4 regions of the Thermosinus carboxydivorans Nor1 genome follow, and region 4 is predicted to be linked to each of the others. Evidence: riboswitches for the same ligand, from Rfam matches in the RefSeq annotation. Region 4 holds a riboswitch; each other region holds the start of a gene.
The links. A riboswitch is a leader RNA that binds a small molecule or an ion and turns the genes downstream of it on or off. The one in region 4 is predicted to bind cyclic di-AMP.

Region 1 (4,200 bases), on a different contig from region 4:
GCAAGTTATACTACTTGCTAAATTCAGTATAATCTGGCAGGTAAAATTTGTCTATAAAAATTTTTTATAAAATATATCAAAATGGGTCTTATAAGCCAATGCTTTTAGCTATTGGTTGCCGATTTTATTTTTGTAGGTGATAAGGAATAGTAGCGACAATTACGTTTTCTTTTAAGATAAGCAGCGTCCGCAAAACCCAGCCCGTTTGGTTATGGAGCAATCTGTGCCACCACTTTTTTGTTTCGAATTCCGGGATCAGGACGGTTATAAAATCAGACGGCGCCTTGGTTCTTTCAAGCTGTTCAATATAATCCAGCAATGGCTTAATTACCAACCGGTAAGGAGAGTAAATAATAACCAAGCGGATATCGGGATTCCATTTCTCCCATTTTTCTTTAAATTTACGACCTGTTTCGTCATCGGTAGCAATGTGCACTGCCAGGATATCGGGACTAAGCGTTTTGGCGTACTGGAGTGATTGGGCTACCACGCGGGTAATACTGGCTACTGGTACGATGATCAAGTTCTTAGCTTGGGGGTGCTGCAAGCTGGCAGGATTGGTATATTCAGGCGGCAGCTGGAGCTGTTCTGACATATCGTTGTAGTGGTGACGGACTTTTTTAAAAATATAAATCATTGTCGGAATGAAAATAAGCACCAGCCAGGCGCCATAAAAGAATTTGGTAATAGCGATGACCAACACAACGGTACCAGTGACGATGGCCCCTACTCCATTTAAAATTGCTCGCCTGGTCCAGCCTTTGCTTTTCTCGCGGCGCCAGTAAACAACCATACCGACTTGAGCGATGGTAAACGAAAGAAAGACGCCAATGGCATACAAAGAAATTAGATGTTCGGTGTTGCCGTGGAAAATAGTGATTAGCAGGCCGGCTATGACGCTGAGAAGAATTATTCCGTTGGAAAAGCTGAGCCGTTCGCCTCTGGCGCCAAGATAACGGGGCATATAGCCATCCTTTGCTAAAATGGAGAGTAAGGGCGGCAGGCCGTTATAAGCCGTGTTGGCGGCCAGATATAGTACCAGCATGGTGGTAAATTGAACATAGTAATACGCCCAATTGCGACCGAAGGTTAACTCGGCCACCTGCGAGAGTGCCGTAACATCAGGCACCGGCATGATGTGATAATGCATAATCAAAAAGGAAATTCCGGCGAACATGACGGCAAGGATCGCCGACATCCAATAAGTTGTGATTGTTGCATTGCGGATTTCCGGTTTTTTAAACATGGGTACGCCGTTGGAAATGGCTTCGATCCCGGTCATAGAACTGCAGCCAGAGGCAAAGGCTCGCAGGATCAGAAAGGCTACTGCCCAGTCCCATTGCTTAGCGGCAGATGCGGGCGGGATGAGTGGCGCTGGCTGCGTAAACGCCTGATAAACACCTGCCGCAATAAGCCCTAACATTCCCAGAATAAAAGCATACGTAGGAAAGACAAAAACATTGGATGATTCGCGTACGCCGCGCAGATTGATTAACATCAATATACCAAATAACACGGCTAAATCAATTGTTAAGGCATGGGGGACTAACTGGGGAAAGGCAGATACGATTGCTTCTGTACCCGAGGAAATACTTACTGCTACAGTAAGGGAATAGTCGGCAAATAGAGCCGCTGCTGCCGTTAAGGCCGGCAACTCACCAAGGTTAGTAATGGCTACGGAGTAGGAGCCGCCACCGCCGGGGTTAGCTTTGGCTACCTGTACATAGGAAACAGTTACAATAGCCAGTAAGACAAGGATAGCAAAGGCGACCGGCCCGATATAGCCATACGCTAATACCCCCGGAACCGCAAGCATCAGCATAATCTGTTCTGGACCATAACCAACCGAAGAGAGGGCATCAGATGAAAAAATTGCCAGAGCTTTCCATTTGGGAAGCTTTTCGTGACTAAGCTCTTGATTATGCAGCGGTCTGCCAATTAGCAAACGCCTGATTTCACGCATCATAAAACTATCAACAACCTCCATTATACCTATTGTTGTTAACACAGTATTCCCGAAGTTATTCAATAAAAAGCAAACCGGTGCGTAAGCAACCAGACCTTTGCGGCCAATATAAGCCGCCCGGCTGTTACTCGCGCACCGGCCTACAAATCGCCTAAGCTGTGCAGCTTCTGCGTTTTGTCCGCCAGCTATGTGTCCACTTTGGTTTTTTCTTCATCACGGAGTTGTTTTTCTAAATTTGTGTCAAGAATATATATTTCCACCCGCTCGCCCGTTTTCGTGCTAATGTCGCTGTGGCTGCTGACCACCCGGCACCCGGTGAGGCGGGCTACCAGGTTTTCAGCGTCTTCGCTAAATGTCTCGCGCAGAATCTGCCGCATTTGTTTAACTATTTGCCGCCCTTTTTCGGTTTTGACAAGATGGGTTTCCTCGATCGTCAGAACGCCTTTTAGGCGGATTAAGACCATATCATCAATAATATAAGTCTTGGCTTCCGTAGGTCCGCGGCCAATGAGGCTGCGCTGAAACTTAATAAAGGCATCGTTAATTTCGGCTTCCAACAGAGTTTTTTTAATAGCCATAACAACTGTTTCCTCCATAAAAAGAAAAGACCATATATGGCCTTTCGACCTCTTTGCTTTAGCCTACGAAGTTAGCTGTCGGGTTAGGATGGCAAGAGAGGTAAACATCCTTTCTGCTTGTGGCAGAATTCACCCCAAAAAGGTGGGTCCTCCGCTTCCATACGGAATTCGGCTTTGCTTTGTTTTACAGAGTAAATTATAGCTTATCTGTTACAGAAAGAAAGTTTCATTTTAGCAGGAAAAACTGGCTTTTTATAGCCTTGGCCGGCTAATAATACAACGGGATGGTTATGGCGCTGCATTAAAACAGTTTGCGCAAAATTTGAAGCCGCGGCAAAAACCAGGTGTGAAAACATTGTCTCCCATTTTCCGAAATAATGATTTTATGAACAGTCGGCATAAAAGCTAGTAGAACAATCTAGCCAGTACTTTACGCCGTACTTGGTTGCCATAAGGGCAGGGTTGACAGCGGGCGGGGCGGCGTGGCATAATAAACACAAAATCAATATTATTGGTACCTTTAAATCAGTCCTGTGAGGCTGACAAGGTAGGCGGCGTAACTAAGATTGCAGCTTGTTGGCGCTTTTGCATACTAAAAAGGCTTCTTGTCAGTGCGACTGACAGGAAGCCTTTTTCGCTTGCCTCGGTACCAAAAACGAGGAGGAGAAGGTATGGAAACCCACGTCAAGGTTATCGAGCAACAACCCCCCCGTTTCTTGCCCCAAAGCTTAACCCAGGCCAGCGCGGCGGATGGCGGCAGCCGCTACCGCTGGAAAGTACTGCTTGCTTCCGTATTAGGCTACGCAATGGATGGTTTGGATATGCTTATCCTGTCCTTTGTCATGACAGCGATCATCGGTGCTTTCGGCCTGACCCTCGCCGAGGGCGGGTTGGTGGCCACGGTGACCCTGATCGGCGCGGTGCTTGGCGGTTATGGCTTTGGCATTTTGGCTGACTATATCGGGCGCGTGCGTGTCTTTTCCCTCACCATTCTGGTTTTCTCGGTTTTCACCGGCCTAACGGCCTTTGCCGACAGCTTCCTGGAACTCAACATTTACCGCTTTCTGGCCGGTTTGGGCTTGGGCGGCGAGTTTGGCATCGGCATGACCCTTGTCACCGAGACGTGGCCGAAAGAAAAGCGGGCGCGGGCGACCGGGGCAGTGGCTGTCGGCTGGCAGCTCGGCGTGGTGGCTGCCGCTTTGGTCAGCGCCTATGTACTACCGGCCTTTGGCTGGCGGGCCGTTTTCCTGGTCGGCGCGGTGCCGGCCCTGTTCGCTGCCTGGGCACGCTATGGTCTGGCTGAACCGCTCATCTGGCTGGCAACACAGGCAAAGAAAAAGGCCCTTCAGGCCAAAATTGCGGCCAAGTTACCCTTGACTGCCGAGGAACAGGCGTTTTACAACAAGACCACCAAGTTCCCACTGCTGCATCTGTTTGCCGATCGCCGTACGGCAACGACCACGCTGGCTCTTACGGTGATGACCAGTGTGCAGAACACGGGTTACTACGGCATCATGGTCTGGCTGCCCACGGTATTGATGAAGCAGCATGGGCTGACGCTGAACAAAACGAGCATGTGGATGGTGGCCACCGTTCTAGGGATGATTTTGGGGATTGCCGTCTTCGGCTATATTGCCGATAAAATCGGCCGCCGCC
Region 2 (4,200 bases), on a different contig from region 4:
CAAGGATATTGAGGCAGGTATCTGTGTATTGACGGAAGTCCTCTATGAATTGGCAAAGTAGGTGTTTTATTGCAAATCGATGTATGTTTTACGCCAGATGATTATCTAGCGTCTTCCGCTAGCGTTGTCGTTGTTATTGATGTTTTACGTGCCACAACATCTATTGCCACGGCTTTTGCCAACGGTTGCCGGAAGCTAATCCCTACGGCGACGGTCGAAGAGGCCGTTGTTTTAAAGCAGGATCATTTTCCCGACGCATTACTGGCGGGTGAAAGGAAAGGGCTTATAATACCTGGCTTTCAGCTCGGCAACTCCCCGTTTGAGTATGTACGTAATATAGTGGATAGTAAAACGATTATCATGACGACGACAAACGGAACTAGGGCGTTGGGATTGGCGCGCAATGCCGCCAATGTTTTCACGGCCGCATTTGTCAATGCGGCTGCGGTGTGTGAGCGTTTGTCCGACATGGGTCGGGATGTTGTGTTTCTCTGTGCCGGTACGGAAGGAAATTTTTCAATAGAGGACGTCCTCTGTGCCGGTCTACTTGTCAGCCGTTTTGGTTTATCGGCCACTCTTAGTGACAAAGCTCTTGCCGCCCGCGCCATGTACGAGGGGGCTCACTCCGATTTGCTTAAAACGGTGATGACTTCGTCGCACGGGCGCTATTTGCGTGATATCGGTTTTGCCGATGATGTGGTCTTTTGTCTCCAGCACGATATTTTTTCAGTGGTTCCCCAATATTGTGATGGCATTATTACAATAACCTAAATAAGCCGGCCAATTATCTGGCCGGTTTTTTGTTAAAATTACCGTCTGTTAATTATGTAAACAATATGATACAATGGGGGGTGAACAAGAGGGGAAAGGAGATGAATTGTGAAGAAAGCAGTTGTTATCACTTTGATGGCGTTGACCATCAATATGTTTTCTCCTGTATTGCCACAGGCTCATGCTGCTTTTCTTGAGGACAAGCTCGCAGAAGTTGTCACTGCCGGTCCCAATATGGTACGGGTGCAAGAACTGCTGAGAGTAAAGAAGGATTTAGAACAAGGTAAAAAAGAAGCGTTGTGGGACTTACTCGCCAAAACAGCCTTGGAAAAAGCAAGTAAGTCAACAGCTGGCGCTGATGTCGTTTCTGTCGCGAACGGGGATTTGAATAAGAATGTAGAAACCGTCCTTCGTCAAGAAGTCGAGCAAACTTTAAGCGAGCGATTGGCTTCTTATGATAAGGAATTGGCCGTTATCTCTATGCTATTTAATTTCAATAATGTTCTGGCGCCGCAAAGCGTGCGCAATAATAATTCTCTAATGGGAGCGCCACAAAACTATAAGCGTGTCCTGGAAATGACAGCTACCGCTTATGCTCCCGGTCCGCTGGATAACGGCAAATGGGGAGATAAGACTTATATGGGCGGCAAAGTGCGCAAAGGCGTTGCCGCGGTTGACCCTAATGTAATCCCCATGGGGACCAGGCTTTGGGTGGAAGGCTATGGTGAAGCAATTGCCGAGGACCAAGGCAGCGCCATTAAAGGCAACCGTATCGACCTGGCTTTCAATACACGGAGCGAAGCCCTTGACTATGGCATTCAAAAAGTGAAAGTGTATGTACTTGAATAAGGGGATCGGGTTATCCGATCCTTTTTTCATTGGCGCTTACCAGGGCGCTATTTTCACACATATATTTCCATAGCTATCGTTCATATGGCGACTAGCTCACAGTTAGGAATAAATTGCCATTTTTTAGTTGTAGTTACCTTTGACTATGGAGTCAATTTATAGTAAAATTACAATAACGCCGAATCCGTTTGGTACGGGGGACCCACTAAAGATACAGGGGTGAATCCGCCAGAATGGTGGAAGGGTTCTTTCTCTAGTCCTTCTCTTTGACCCTAACCCGACAGCTAACCTCGGAGGCGTAGAAAAAGAGAGGTGAGACAATTGAAAAAAATTGCCCTTGCAGCGGTACTTACTCTGCTCATGCTGCTATTTGCCGCAACTTCCTTGGCTGCGCCGGGGGACAACCTTCTTCGCCAAGGCGACCGGGGAGAAGATGTACGGTATCTGCAAAAAATGTTAGCCGATAAAGGCTACTACGCCGGGGCAATTGACGGCATTTTTGGCGGCGCCACTATGCGTGCGGTGTTGGAGTTTCAGCGTGATAACGGACTAGTGGCCGATGGCATTGTCGGAAAAGACACTCTCCGCTATTTAGAACGGGCCGCGGTTGAACCTAGCCGGTACAGCAGGGTTTTAACCATGGTAGCTACTGCTTATACTCGTTTTGATGACGGCAATGGCAGCTATACTTATCGTGGCAATTTACTTCGCAAAGGATTGGCTGCCGTGGACCCGGCGGTCATTCCGCTTGGTACGCGCCTATATATTCCAGGATACGGCTATGCTATCGCTGATGACATTGGCGGGGCGATAAAAGGCAACAAAATTGACCTTGCCTTTGAAAGCCGGGAAGAAGCACTACAGTTTGGAAGACAACACGTAACTGTTTATGTACTTGATTGACAGGCTGCCAGCCTGTCTTTCTTTTGCCTTTTTTAAAGGAAAAATTAGCTAGGCGCCGTACTAGTTATATTTATGGGAAAGATATGCAAAGGTATAATGTGAGGAGGCACTAGTCTTGGTCAATAACATAGAGTGGCTTAAAGAGCATTTAAAGAATATTTATGATCGCAATCCCTATGTACGGTTACTGCAAATGTCAATAGCGAAAATTGAGGAAGGACGGGCCGAGTTGACCATGCCAGTCATTTATGGGAAGCATACAAATCTTTATGGTGTTGCTCATGGAGGGGCATTAGCTTCCTTAGCCGACACGGCAATGGGAGTGGCATGTGCTACGCTGGGCAACCGAGTGGTAACGATAGATATGAATATCAATTACATCCGCGGAGCGCAGCAGCAGTCTGTTGTCAAAGCTGTCGGAACTGTTGTTCATAAAGGGAAAAGCACTATGGTTGTAGAAGCGGACGTGCGTGATTGCGCTGAAGACATTTTATTGGCCAAAGCACGGGGGACTTTTTTCGTTATTGGCGCCTTTGAAAAAGGTGAGCACCATGATTGAAGTCCGGATTCCAACGGAACACGGTTATCTGTCAGGTGTCTTACACCGTCCTGATGGCGGCGGCAATTGCGCCTTGGTTATCTGCCACGGTTTCCGTGGCTCCAAAGACGGGGGCGGCAAGGCCGTACAACTGGCTAACGAGGCTGCGAAGTTAGGTATTTTTGTGTTGCGCTTTGATTTTACCCCCTTGCAATCATTATCAAATCAGATTTCCGAGGTAGGTTATGCTGTCGACTATTGCCGGCGATTTGTCAGTCCTCGTGTCTTACTATTAGGCCGCAGTATGGGGGGGAGTGCTTCGCTTGTTTTTGCGGCGAAGGATAAAAATATCGCCGGCCTGTGTCTATGGGCTACTCCCTGTAATTTGCACGCAACCTTTCGCTTAGCCCTTGGCGAAGGGTATGAAAAGCTTGTTAGGGGGGAACGGTTGTATATTTGTGATAATTACGGGAAGCTGGAACTAGGTCCGGAGTTTCTCCATGATTTAAGCCGTCATAATTTGTTTGCCGCTTTGCAGTCCTTACCGCCTATACCAATCTTGATTGTCCACGGGAACCAGGACGAGATTGTACCGCTTAGTCAGGCCCACGCTCTTTATGAGCAGGCAGCGCCGACGAAAGAGCTGATTGTTATCGATGGAGCTGACCACCATTTTACCGGTCATTCCGAACAAGCCATTGCCGCAACACTCCGGTGGCTAAAAATGTGGTTTTGTTCAGGTAGTATATAATTTTTTGCCGGGTACAAACTATCTGATGCGTGGATCGCAACTTTTGGCAAAAGGAGCGTGTATGCATTGGATCTTTCCGGCAACATGCTGGCGCTGTTGTTAGCCTTAATCTCCGGAGTGCTGATGGCCATACAGGGTTCATTAAATGCTGCCTTAAGCAAAGTAATCGGGCTTTTGGAAGCAACTTTTATAGTTCACGTCACCGGTACAATTATTTTGCTGGCGTTATTATTTTTGTTTCGTCTTGGGAAGGGAAATCTCGCCGCTTTGCCGGAGGCACCGTGGTATGCCTATTTGGGGGGGCTTGTCGGCGTTTTCATCATCTATCTTGTAGCAGCCAGTATACCTAGTGTCGGCGTATGCAATGCCACTACGGCCATTATTGTTG
Region 3 (4,200 bases), on a different contig from region 4:
CGTCTAACAAAAGGAGCCTGGGGTTGCCGGCCAAAGCTCGCGCCACCATCACTCGCTGCAGCTGCCCGCCGCTGAGTTCACCGATACGCCTTGAGCGCAGGTCAGCCATATCAACAAGTTCCAACATATGTTCTACAATATGGGTGGCTAACTGCTTGCTGGGCCTGGTAACGCCGCCTGTGACCAAACCCAATGCCACTACTTCCTCCACTGTTGCCGGAAAACCGGCCGAGTTCTTTCCGTAGGTCTGCGGTACATAACCAATTAGTCCCTGCCTTTGCGCTTCCCTTACCGACTGTCCGTCGATGCGAACTTCGCCGCCCTGTGGCCTAGCGATTCCCGCCATTATTTTTAGCAACGTACTTTTACCAGCCCCGTTGGGACCGACAACGACGAGAAAATCACCGCTGGCTACCACTAAAGATATATTGTTAAGCACGGGATGATCATCGTAGGCAAAGCATACGCCATCAAGCTGCACCATGCACATTTATTGCCCTCCTAACCCTGCCGGCACTGCGCGCAAAGACCGAACAACTCAATATTGTGCCGGACAAGTTCATACCCATGCTGGCGAAGCATAATTAAAAATTCAGGATCAATAGGACAAAATTCCAAGCAAGCCGCTTCACCGCACTTTATGCAAGTAATATGGTGATGATGCCGGGATGAGGAAGCTACCTCATACCGAGTTCCGTTCTTACCCAGCCCGACAATAGGAATTAACAGCCCCATTTCAACCAAAATATTCAGGTTACGGTAAATTGTATCGAGACCAACGTCTGGATACTGATGACGGACTTCACGCCATATTTCCGCCGCTGTCAAGTTCTTCGCCGTTTGGAGTATCCGCTCTAAAATTGCCCGCCGCTGCGGTGTAATGCGATACCCCTTTTCCTTAAGCTGCTGCACCAGGTCATTTAACATGATAATTCACTCCGCTTCTAATCAAAATATATACGATTCATCACAAATAGGAACTTTCTTACTAAAAGCATAAAAAAAAATTTGCCCAGTCTTTTCTTTATTCTTCTACCATTAAACACAGGCTATGCAAACATTCTGTCATACAGCAATTTTTGCTCAAATAGAGGAAAAATAAAAGGAGGCGCCTGGCCTCCAAATCTTATAACACCCGACGCGCTCCTACATAACGCGGCCCCCAGTAACTGCTATCCATGCGATCGATGACCACACCACGGCTGGACGTAGCGCTGATAAAATTGCCATCTCCCAAGTAAATACCGCTGTGCGAAGGACCAGGAGCATAAGTGGAAAAGAAAACCATGTCGCCAGGCTGTAATCTTGAATAAGATACAGGTTGACCCACTTCAAACTGCGCGTCAGCCGTTCTCGGCAAGTATACGCCCGCCCGGGCATACACAAACCGGGTAAAGCCGGAACAGTCGAACCCATCAGGAGTCGTACCGCCAAAAACATAGGGAACGCCGATATAACGCATGGCCGTCTGAATGACCCGCCGGGCAGCGCTACTATCACGGCTAACCGGCATGTCCCGTCCCATGAGAGCGCGGTAGGTCTGGGCCCCGACAACGCCATCCGCTTCCAAGCCCCGGTCTTTTTGGAAGGCGATTACGGCGCTTTTGGTCGCCTGGCCGAAGTCGCCGTCAACCTCCAGCCGATAGCCAAGCTCTCTAAGCCGGGCCTGAATAGCGGCTATTTCCGGGCCTTGATCCCCTTCTTCATAGACTCCTGAGGCGTGGGCGAAGGTTGCTGTCATAAACAGCAGCAAAAAAAGAACCATCGTCCGAAACACTTTACCCAAGACAATTCTCCTCTCTAAGCCGACGAGGTTAGCTGACGGGTTAGGGTTGAAGGCACCCCACTCCTAAAGAGTTTCACCCCAGTAATGGTTCCCCCGCTCCTGAGCTGGATTAGGCTTTATATAGCTCACCTGAATTATTCGCTATTTTTGTACATAATCCTTCTAAATGGTTTTTCTTGAAAAAATTTCCGGTTTCTCATTTTTTACTATATCTACAGGAAAACCACGATTCATCAGCGAATTGCTAAGTGAAAGGAGTGTCGCCATGCTTTCCGACGCATTTCGTTATCAGATCGAAACAAAAATCACAGAAGGTCTTCGTTTGTCCCGTGATGAAGGACTTGCACTCCTCCACTCACATGATTTGGCCTGGCTAGGCTATCTTGCCAACAAAGTTCGTCAACGGGTCAGCGGCGATTATGTATATTTTAATGTTAACCGGCATATTAACCTGACAAATGTCTGCACTGCCCGTTGTAAATTTTGCGCTTTCGGCTGTGACAACTCCAGTCCGCAAGCCTACAGCATGACCAAAGAACATGTCCTCCGTATCGCCCGCCAAGCGGCTGAGGACCCTGATTTGCGCGAACTACACATCGTTAGCGGTTTACACCCCGACTGGCCTTTTGAATATTATGTCGATATTATCGCCACCGTTAAAGAAGCCTTGCCCCATCTACATCTTAAAGCATTCACTGCTGTTGAAATTCACTATTTTGCCAAGATATCCGGCAAATCGGTGGAAGAAGTGCTGAAAACCCTGAAGAAGGCTGGCCTTGGATCTATGCCGGGCGGCGGAGCGGAAATCTTTAGCCCCCGGGTGCGGAGCCTTCTTTGTCCAAATAAGGCCAGCGGTGAAGACTGGCTCGCTATCATGCGCACGGCCCATCGTCTCGGTATCCGGACAAATGCCAGCATGCTCTACGGCCATATCGAAACACCAGAGGAACGCATTGACCACCTTTTGGCGCTTCGCGACCTGCAGGATGAGACCGGGGGCTTCCAAACGTTTATCGGTCTGGCCTTTCATCCGAAAAATACCGCATTAGAAAGCCAGGTCACGCGGGTTCCAGCCTGGGAAGACCTGAAAATGATAGCGCTTGCCCGTCTCATGCTCGATAACTTTAAACACATCAAAGCTTATTGGGTTATGCTTACCTTGCCGATTGCCCAGTTGGCGCTGGCCTTTGGCGCCAATGATTTGGATGGAACGGTAAACGAGGAAAAAATCACACATGCGGCCGGCGGTAAGTCTGAGCAGTCGCTAAGCATCGAACGGCTGGTCAATGTCATCCGTCAAGCCGGGCGCATTCCTGTTGAGCGGGATTCACTGTATAATATTGTTAAAATTTACAGACAATAAAAAACAGCCTTTTTCTAGGCTGAATTTTATTGCCTGTTGATATCTTGCCGCAGTACCGCCGCGCCGTGTAGATACACATGCCTGATCTTCCCCTGAGGAAGGTCGGTATTCCACAGTATGAGTACCCGGATGCACCTAGCCAAACCTGTAGGATTATCAATTTCCTGGGTGCCGAATAGCGGCACTTCCGTCCAACCCAAAATCCGGGCCCCTGCGGCAGGATACATGCTATTTAAATCGGGTGTAGAACTAAAAATTACCGCTCCGATATCGGCCGTATCGATTCCATTCTCCCGGACAAGAACTGTTAATAGTTCGCGAACTCGCTCCTGTATATTTTCCGGCGTATTCGCATCTACTGTTGTCGCTCCCCGGACTCCGCGCAGCAACGTAATCGCTCCTTTCCGCCTGATTTTTTTATATTTCATCTATTCGTTGTCTTGTTCGCTTTTCCTTTCGTCATTGAGTTTATTACACCGGCAAGAACCGCAATAGTGACATTTCCACCAACCGCATTCAGGACATACTTCATTTTTGTCCGTCAATTCAATGTAACGGCCTTCCTGACGGTCTTTCCAGCAGAAAGTGCTGCCGCAGCCTTTAAGCAAACAAATAAATTTTTAAAATTCATGTCCTTCCCCCCCATGATATAGTTATGAGGAGAAACAATCTTAAATGCAAAATTACCCCAAGGATAATAACGCCCAGCCAGGCGCACCAAATAAGCCTGAAAAACTGAATAGTTTTCTGACTGTTTGCCTCTCTTTTTTCGGCAACAGACCACTTTCCATCAGCATCCAGTCGACAAAGCAGCCATAGCCCCGCGTTGGGTCGTGGATAAAGACATGCGTTACCGCACCGACGATTTTGCCATTTTGTATAATAGGGCTGCCGCTCATGCCTTGGACAATGCCACCCGTCTTTTCAAGCAATCGACTGTCGGTCACTTTAATTACCAACCCTTTGCCTTCCGGTACCTCCTGAAGATTTACTTTTTGGATTTCAATGCTGAACCGCTCAATGGTCTGCCCGTCAATCACGGTGAGCATTT
Region 4 (4,200 bases):
CATGCTGTCGTTTGATCTCCCGGTACTGCTCTATCATTGGCGTATAGGTCTCTGCCATGATATTCTCCTTTTCCCTACCCCAAAGTTAATCAGCCACTTCACCTTTTAACAACCACGTCTGTGCTTTAAGAACTCTTACTGAAATAAGCTGCCCGATTTGTTCTTTTCCCCTATTCCAAAGTACAATTTTATTAGTTCGCGTCCGCCCCATCATCTTATCCGGATCGTTTTTGCTGGGGCCCTCAACAAGTACTTCTACTGTTTGACCAATAAGAGCTTCATTAATAGCTAAACTAATTTCGTTTTGGACGGCCATTAGTTGTTGCAGGCGTTGCTTTTTTATCGCCAACGGCACTTGATCCGGCATAGTTGCAGCTGGGGTGCCAGAGCGAGGAGAATACAAAAAAGTATAAGCAGCATCAAAGCGAATTGACCGGACAAAATCAAGCGTCTGCATAAATAATTCATCCGTTTCTCCAGGAAATCCCACGATAATATCTGTGGTAATACTGGCATGCGGTATTTCGCTACGAATCTTTTCCACGAGTTTGCGATAATATTCTGTCGTGTACCCGCGGTTCATCCGCTGCAAAACGATATCACTGCCGGACTGGACTGGCAAATGAAAGTGTTCACAAATCCGCTGTCCGTGCTTAATAACCGCGATGACCTTGGCGTTCATGTCGCGCGGGTGCGAAGTCATATACCGAATCCGGGCAATGGTTTCCACTTTGTCCACGGCTGCCAGTAAATCGGCAAAATCAATGGTTTCTTCCCCATCCTTGCCATAGGAATTTACATTTTGGCCCAGCAGCGTAATCTCCTTAAATCCCTCAGTCCCTAACTGCCGGACTTCGGCAAGAATGTCTGCAAGCGGCCGGCTTCGCTCCCGTCCGCGCACATATGGCACGATGCAATATGTACAAAAGTTATTACATCCGTACATAATAGGTACCCAAGCCGAAACCTGACTCTTGCGTACCGTTGGCACATCGGGCGCTAGCCGCTCTGCCTGATCCCATACCGCCAGTACCCGATCCCTGGACTGGGAGATTTCTTTTATCAGGTCTGTGAGTTGGTGAACATTATGAGTCCCCATAACCAAATCAACGTGGGGAGCCTTAGTAAAAATCTTGTCCCGATCTTTTTGCGACAGACACCCTGTTACACCAATGAGCAGATTGGGATTAACCGTTTTGAGCCTTTTTAATTCGCCAATTTTGCCATAGATCTTTTTTTCCGCGCTCTCGCGAACACAGCAAGTGTTAATTAAGATAAGGTCTGCCTGTTCAATTTGATCGGTGCTGCTATAACCAAGACCGCGCAACTGGCCGGCCAGCCGCTCCGAATCATTTTCATTCATTTGACAACCGTAAGTAATAATGTGATATTTTCTTGACTGTCCATAGTTAAGGTCGGTATCTCTATTTAAAGCATCCATGTTATCACTCCCTCTTCTGACTTATTATATCCCAATTTTTTCTGGCAAACAATGCGACATAAAACTCTCTTTCGTCATTAAAAACACCCGGGATACCCCGGGTGTTTTTAATCCAAGACATAAACTTTAACTTTTTGGATGCCGAATTTATACGCTTCGGCAACCGTCCACATGGCAATATCAATACGGTTGCCCTTAATCGCACCGCCTGTGTCCTCGGCTACGGCATACATGCCATGACCGTCGGGAAACTCGATGTATACACGCGTACCAAGCGGAATAACTTTCGGGTCAACAGCGATGATGCCCGGCCGAACCTGAGTACCGATATGAGTAAGATTTCCCCATTTGCCGTTATCATGCGGACCTGGAGCATAAGCGGTTGCAACAATATCCAAGACCGTTTTATAACGTTCCGGTAAGTTGCGGGATACTTTGGGCACCTTTTTTTGCATAAAAGTTAACAAGTCCTGATCGGCAATGCCATCACTCTCAAGATTATTTGCTTTTTCAAACATCTTAACCGCATGTTGTGTTTGGGGACCAAAAACACCGTCTACAGTTCCTGCATAAAAATCTAACTCGTTTAATCTAATCTGCAATTCACGGACATCGTCGCCTGTTGCGCCAACTTGCAGCACTCGTTCTCCGAGGGCTGTGGCACTTACCGGCGCAAGGCCGACAAGGCTGAAGATAATGGCAGCAACCATTAATGCTGCTACAGTGCGCATTTTTCTCATAATCAACCACTCCCTTTCTCTGCCTACGAAGTTAGCTGACGGGTTCGGGATAAGGGAAATCCCTACCGCATGTGCGGATTCACCCCAGTAATGGTTCCTCCGTGTTCCTTTGAAGGAACTTCGGCACGTTTAGTATGATACATCATTCCACTATAAAAAAACAAAAGAAAAAAATGCCCCAAAATGGCGCTGCATATCATTTATATAAAAATATCTTTATGATTCGTCGTTGTTCGTATATATGTTTATGTATACTAATTAGTTGTAAAATAAGCAATACAAATCAAATAGAGCATTTTTAATTGAGTGGATAGAGTACTCATCAACTGTACACACTAAAACTGGTGATAGCGTGCTAAAAGAATGGTACAAAACCCAACAAACAAAAAATCTATCAAATCAAGATACCATTAAAAGCCAGTTAAAATTGGCCAATCCATCTAAAAAATATGATGCAATTGTCGTAGGAGCCGGACCAGCAGGCTCAACGGCTGCCTATTTTATGGCCAAAGAAGGTCTTGACGTGCTTCTATTGGAGCGTGGCCCTTATCCAGGAGCAAAATGTTGCGGTGGCGTGTCAATCATTGCTGAGCACGTCCATAAACTCTTCCCCAATTTCTGGGAAGAGTGTCCGTATGAACGTATTGTCACTGACCAAGCGTACTGGTGGATGACTGAAGATTCGATCTTAACAGCTAGATTTCGCAGCACGAAACTCGCTGCCGCCCCTTATAATCGGTTTACAATAAAACGTGTCAATTTTTACAAATGGTTGACCGCAAAAGCAATTAGCGCTGGAACTACGTTGCTTCTAAACCATCACGTATCTGAAGTGCTGTTCGACGGTCAGCAAGCCATTGGTGTGCATGTATCTCCGCCCCAAAACAGCGATTTTATTGCCGATATAATTATTCTTGCGGATGGCGCCAATTCAATGTTGGCTGAACGTGCTAAGCTGGCGCCGCAGATTTCACCGAGAAACTTTGCCCTTTATGTAAAGGAAACTATTGCTTTACCAGCGAAAGTAATTGAAGAACGGTTCAATTTGCTTCCGGGTCATGGTACCATAATCGGACTTATCGGTTACCCCACTGCTGGGTTTAACGGTACTGGTTCTATTCATACTTTCAAAGACAGTTTTAATATTAATGTTGGTATATCTTTAGCCGATTTAGCTAAGGCTGGCTTTAACCCTAATGATCTATTGGAGCGAATAAAAAAGCATCCACATATGCAGCCATTGCTGGATGGTGGTACTACTATTGAATATGGCGCTGCCCTTATTCCCGAAGGCGGATATTACGCAATGCCAGAACTAGTACACCCGGGGCTGATGATTATCGGCGATGCTGCTTCACTAGTTAATGGCGTTCATGGCATAAACTTGGCCATGTGGTCAGGTTTTTTTGCCGCCAGGGCTGCTTATGCAGCAAAGGCTAGTCGCGATTTTTCCGTTAAGAAACTATCACTATACCGAACCTTACTTGATGAAAGCTTTGTCCTGCAGGATTTCAAAGCCAATGCCGGAGCAAGCAAGTTATTGAAGGAGATACCGTATTTATTCGATTTATATACCCGTATGGCCAATGAAACAGCATATCATATTACCAAGATATACACCATGCCGAAGCGCGAAAAGCGTAAATTTATATTTCAAAAAGTTACCAGTATGCAGCCAATCTTAAAAACAATAAGAGATGTCTGGAAAGTGTTAAAGGTGATGCGATAATGTCCAACTTAGCTGAGTTAGATGCAAAATTAAAATTGCTGCTTTTTAAGACCAATGAAGACTGGCAACATGTTGTCATCAATGACCAGGAAGTCTGTCGTAATTGCACAGACAAACAGTGTTTAACCATATGTCCCTCCGGGGTATTTAGGTGGAATTATCAGCCTGCTGATCCCATTCTAGTGTTATACAAGCAATGTATCGAATGCGGTTCCTGCCGGCTAGTATGTCCGGCTAATAATATTAATTTTTCCTACCCTAATGGCGGTTATGGAGTGTCATATAAAGAA

Region 1: it holds a riboswitch for cyclic di-AMP, as region 4 does, so the genes downstream of both, TCARDRAFT_RS00235 (DUF2294 domain-containing protein) here and TCARDRAFT_RS16145 (peptidoglycan-binding protein) in region 4, are expected to answer to the same signal.
Region 2: it holds a riboswitch for cyclic di-AMP, as region 4 does, so the genes downstream of both, TCARDRAFT_RS12115 (peptidoglycan-binding protein) here and TCARDRAFT_RS16145 (peptidoglycan-binding protein) in region 4, are expected to answer to the same signal.
Region 3: it holds a riboswitch for cyclic di-AMP, as region 4 does, so the genes downstream of both, TCARDRAFT_RS06240 (C40 family peptidase) here and TCARDRAFT_RS16145 (peptidoglycan-binding protein) in region 4, are expected to answer to the same signal.

The regions. Positions count from the first base shown of each region.
Region 1 is NZ_AAWL01000001.1:54,365-58,564, forward strand. Features, by position in the region: gene TCARDRAFT_RS00230 (APC family permease) at 125-1,966, opposite strand; gene TCARDRAFT_RS00235 (DUF2294 domain-containing protein) at 2,152-2,544, opposite strand; cyclic di-AMP (ydaO/yuaA leader) riboswitch at 2,589-2,728, opposite strand; gene TCARDRAFT_RS00240 (MFS transporter) at 3,216-4,200, shown strand, end outside.
Region 2 is NZ_AAWL01000023.1:22,703-26,902, forward strand. Features, by position in the region: gene TCARDRAFT_RS12100 (M20 family metallo-hydrolase) at 1-61, shown strand, start outside; gene TCARDRAFT_RS12105 (2-phosphosulfolactate phosphatase) at 70-771, shown strand; gene TCARDRAFT_RS16230 (3D domain-containing protein) at 880-1,620, shown strand; cyclic di-AMP (ydaO/yuaA leader) riboswitch at 1,787-1,934, shown strand; gene TCARDRAFT_RS12115 (peptidoglycan-binding protein) at 1,933-2,523, shown strand; gene TCARDRAFT_RS12120 (PaaI family thioesterase) at 2,639-3,082, shown strand; gene TCARDRAFT_RS12125 (alpha/beta hydrolase) at 3,075-3,812, shown strand; gene TCARDRAFT_RS12130 (DMT family transporter) at 3,870-4,200, shown strand, end outside.
Region 3 is NZ_AAWL01000006.1:95,133-99,332, forward strand. Features, by position in the region: gene TCARDRAFT_RS06230 (metal ABC transporter ATP-binding protein) at 1-490, opposite strand, end outside; gene TCARDRAFT_RS06235 (Fur family transcriptional regulator) at 502-927, opposite strand; gene TCARDRAFT_RS06240 (C40 family peptidase) at 1,127-1,786, opposite strand; cyclic di-AMP (ydaO/yuaA leader) riboswitch at 1,789-1,912, opposite strand; gene mqnE (aminofutalosine synthase MqnE) at 2,052-3,149, shown strand; gene aroH (chorismate mutase) at 3,176-3,538, opposite strand; gene spoIVB (SpoIVB peptidase) at 3,833-4,200, opposite strand, start outside.
Region 4 is NZ_AAWL01000002.1:115,544-119,743, forward strand. Features, by position in the region: gene mutS (DNA mismatch repair protein MutS) at 1-58, opposite strand, end outside; gene miaB (tRNA (N6-isopentenyl adenosine(37)-C2)-methylthiotransferase MiaB) at 86-1,441, opposite strand; gene TCARDRAFT_RS16145 (peptidoglycan-binding protein) at 1,549-2,181, opposite strand; cyclic di-AMP (ydaO/yuaA leader) riboswitch at 2,186-2,317, opposite strand; gene TCARDRAFT_RS02120 (FAD-dependent oxidoreductase) at 2,534-3,910, shown strand; gene TCARDRAFT_RS02125 (ferredoxin family protein) at 3,910-4,200, shown strand, end outside.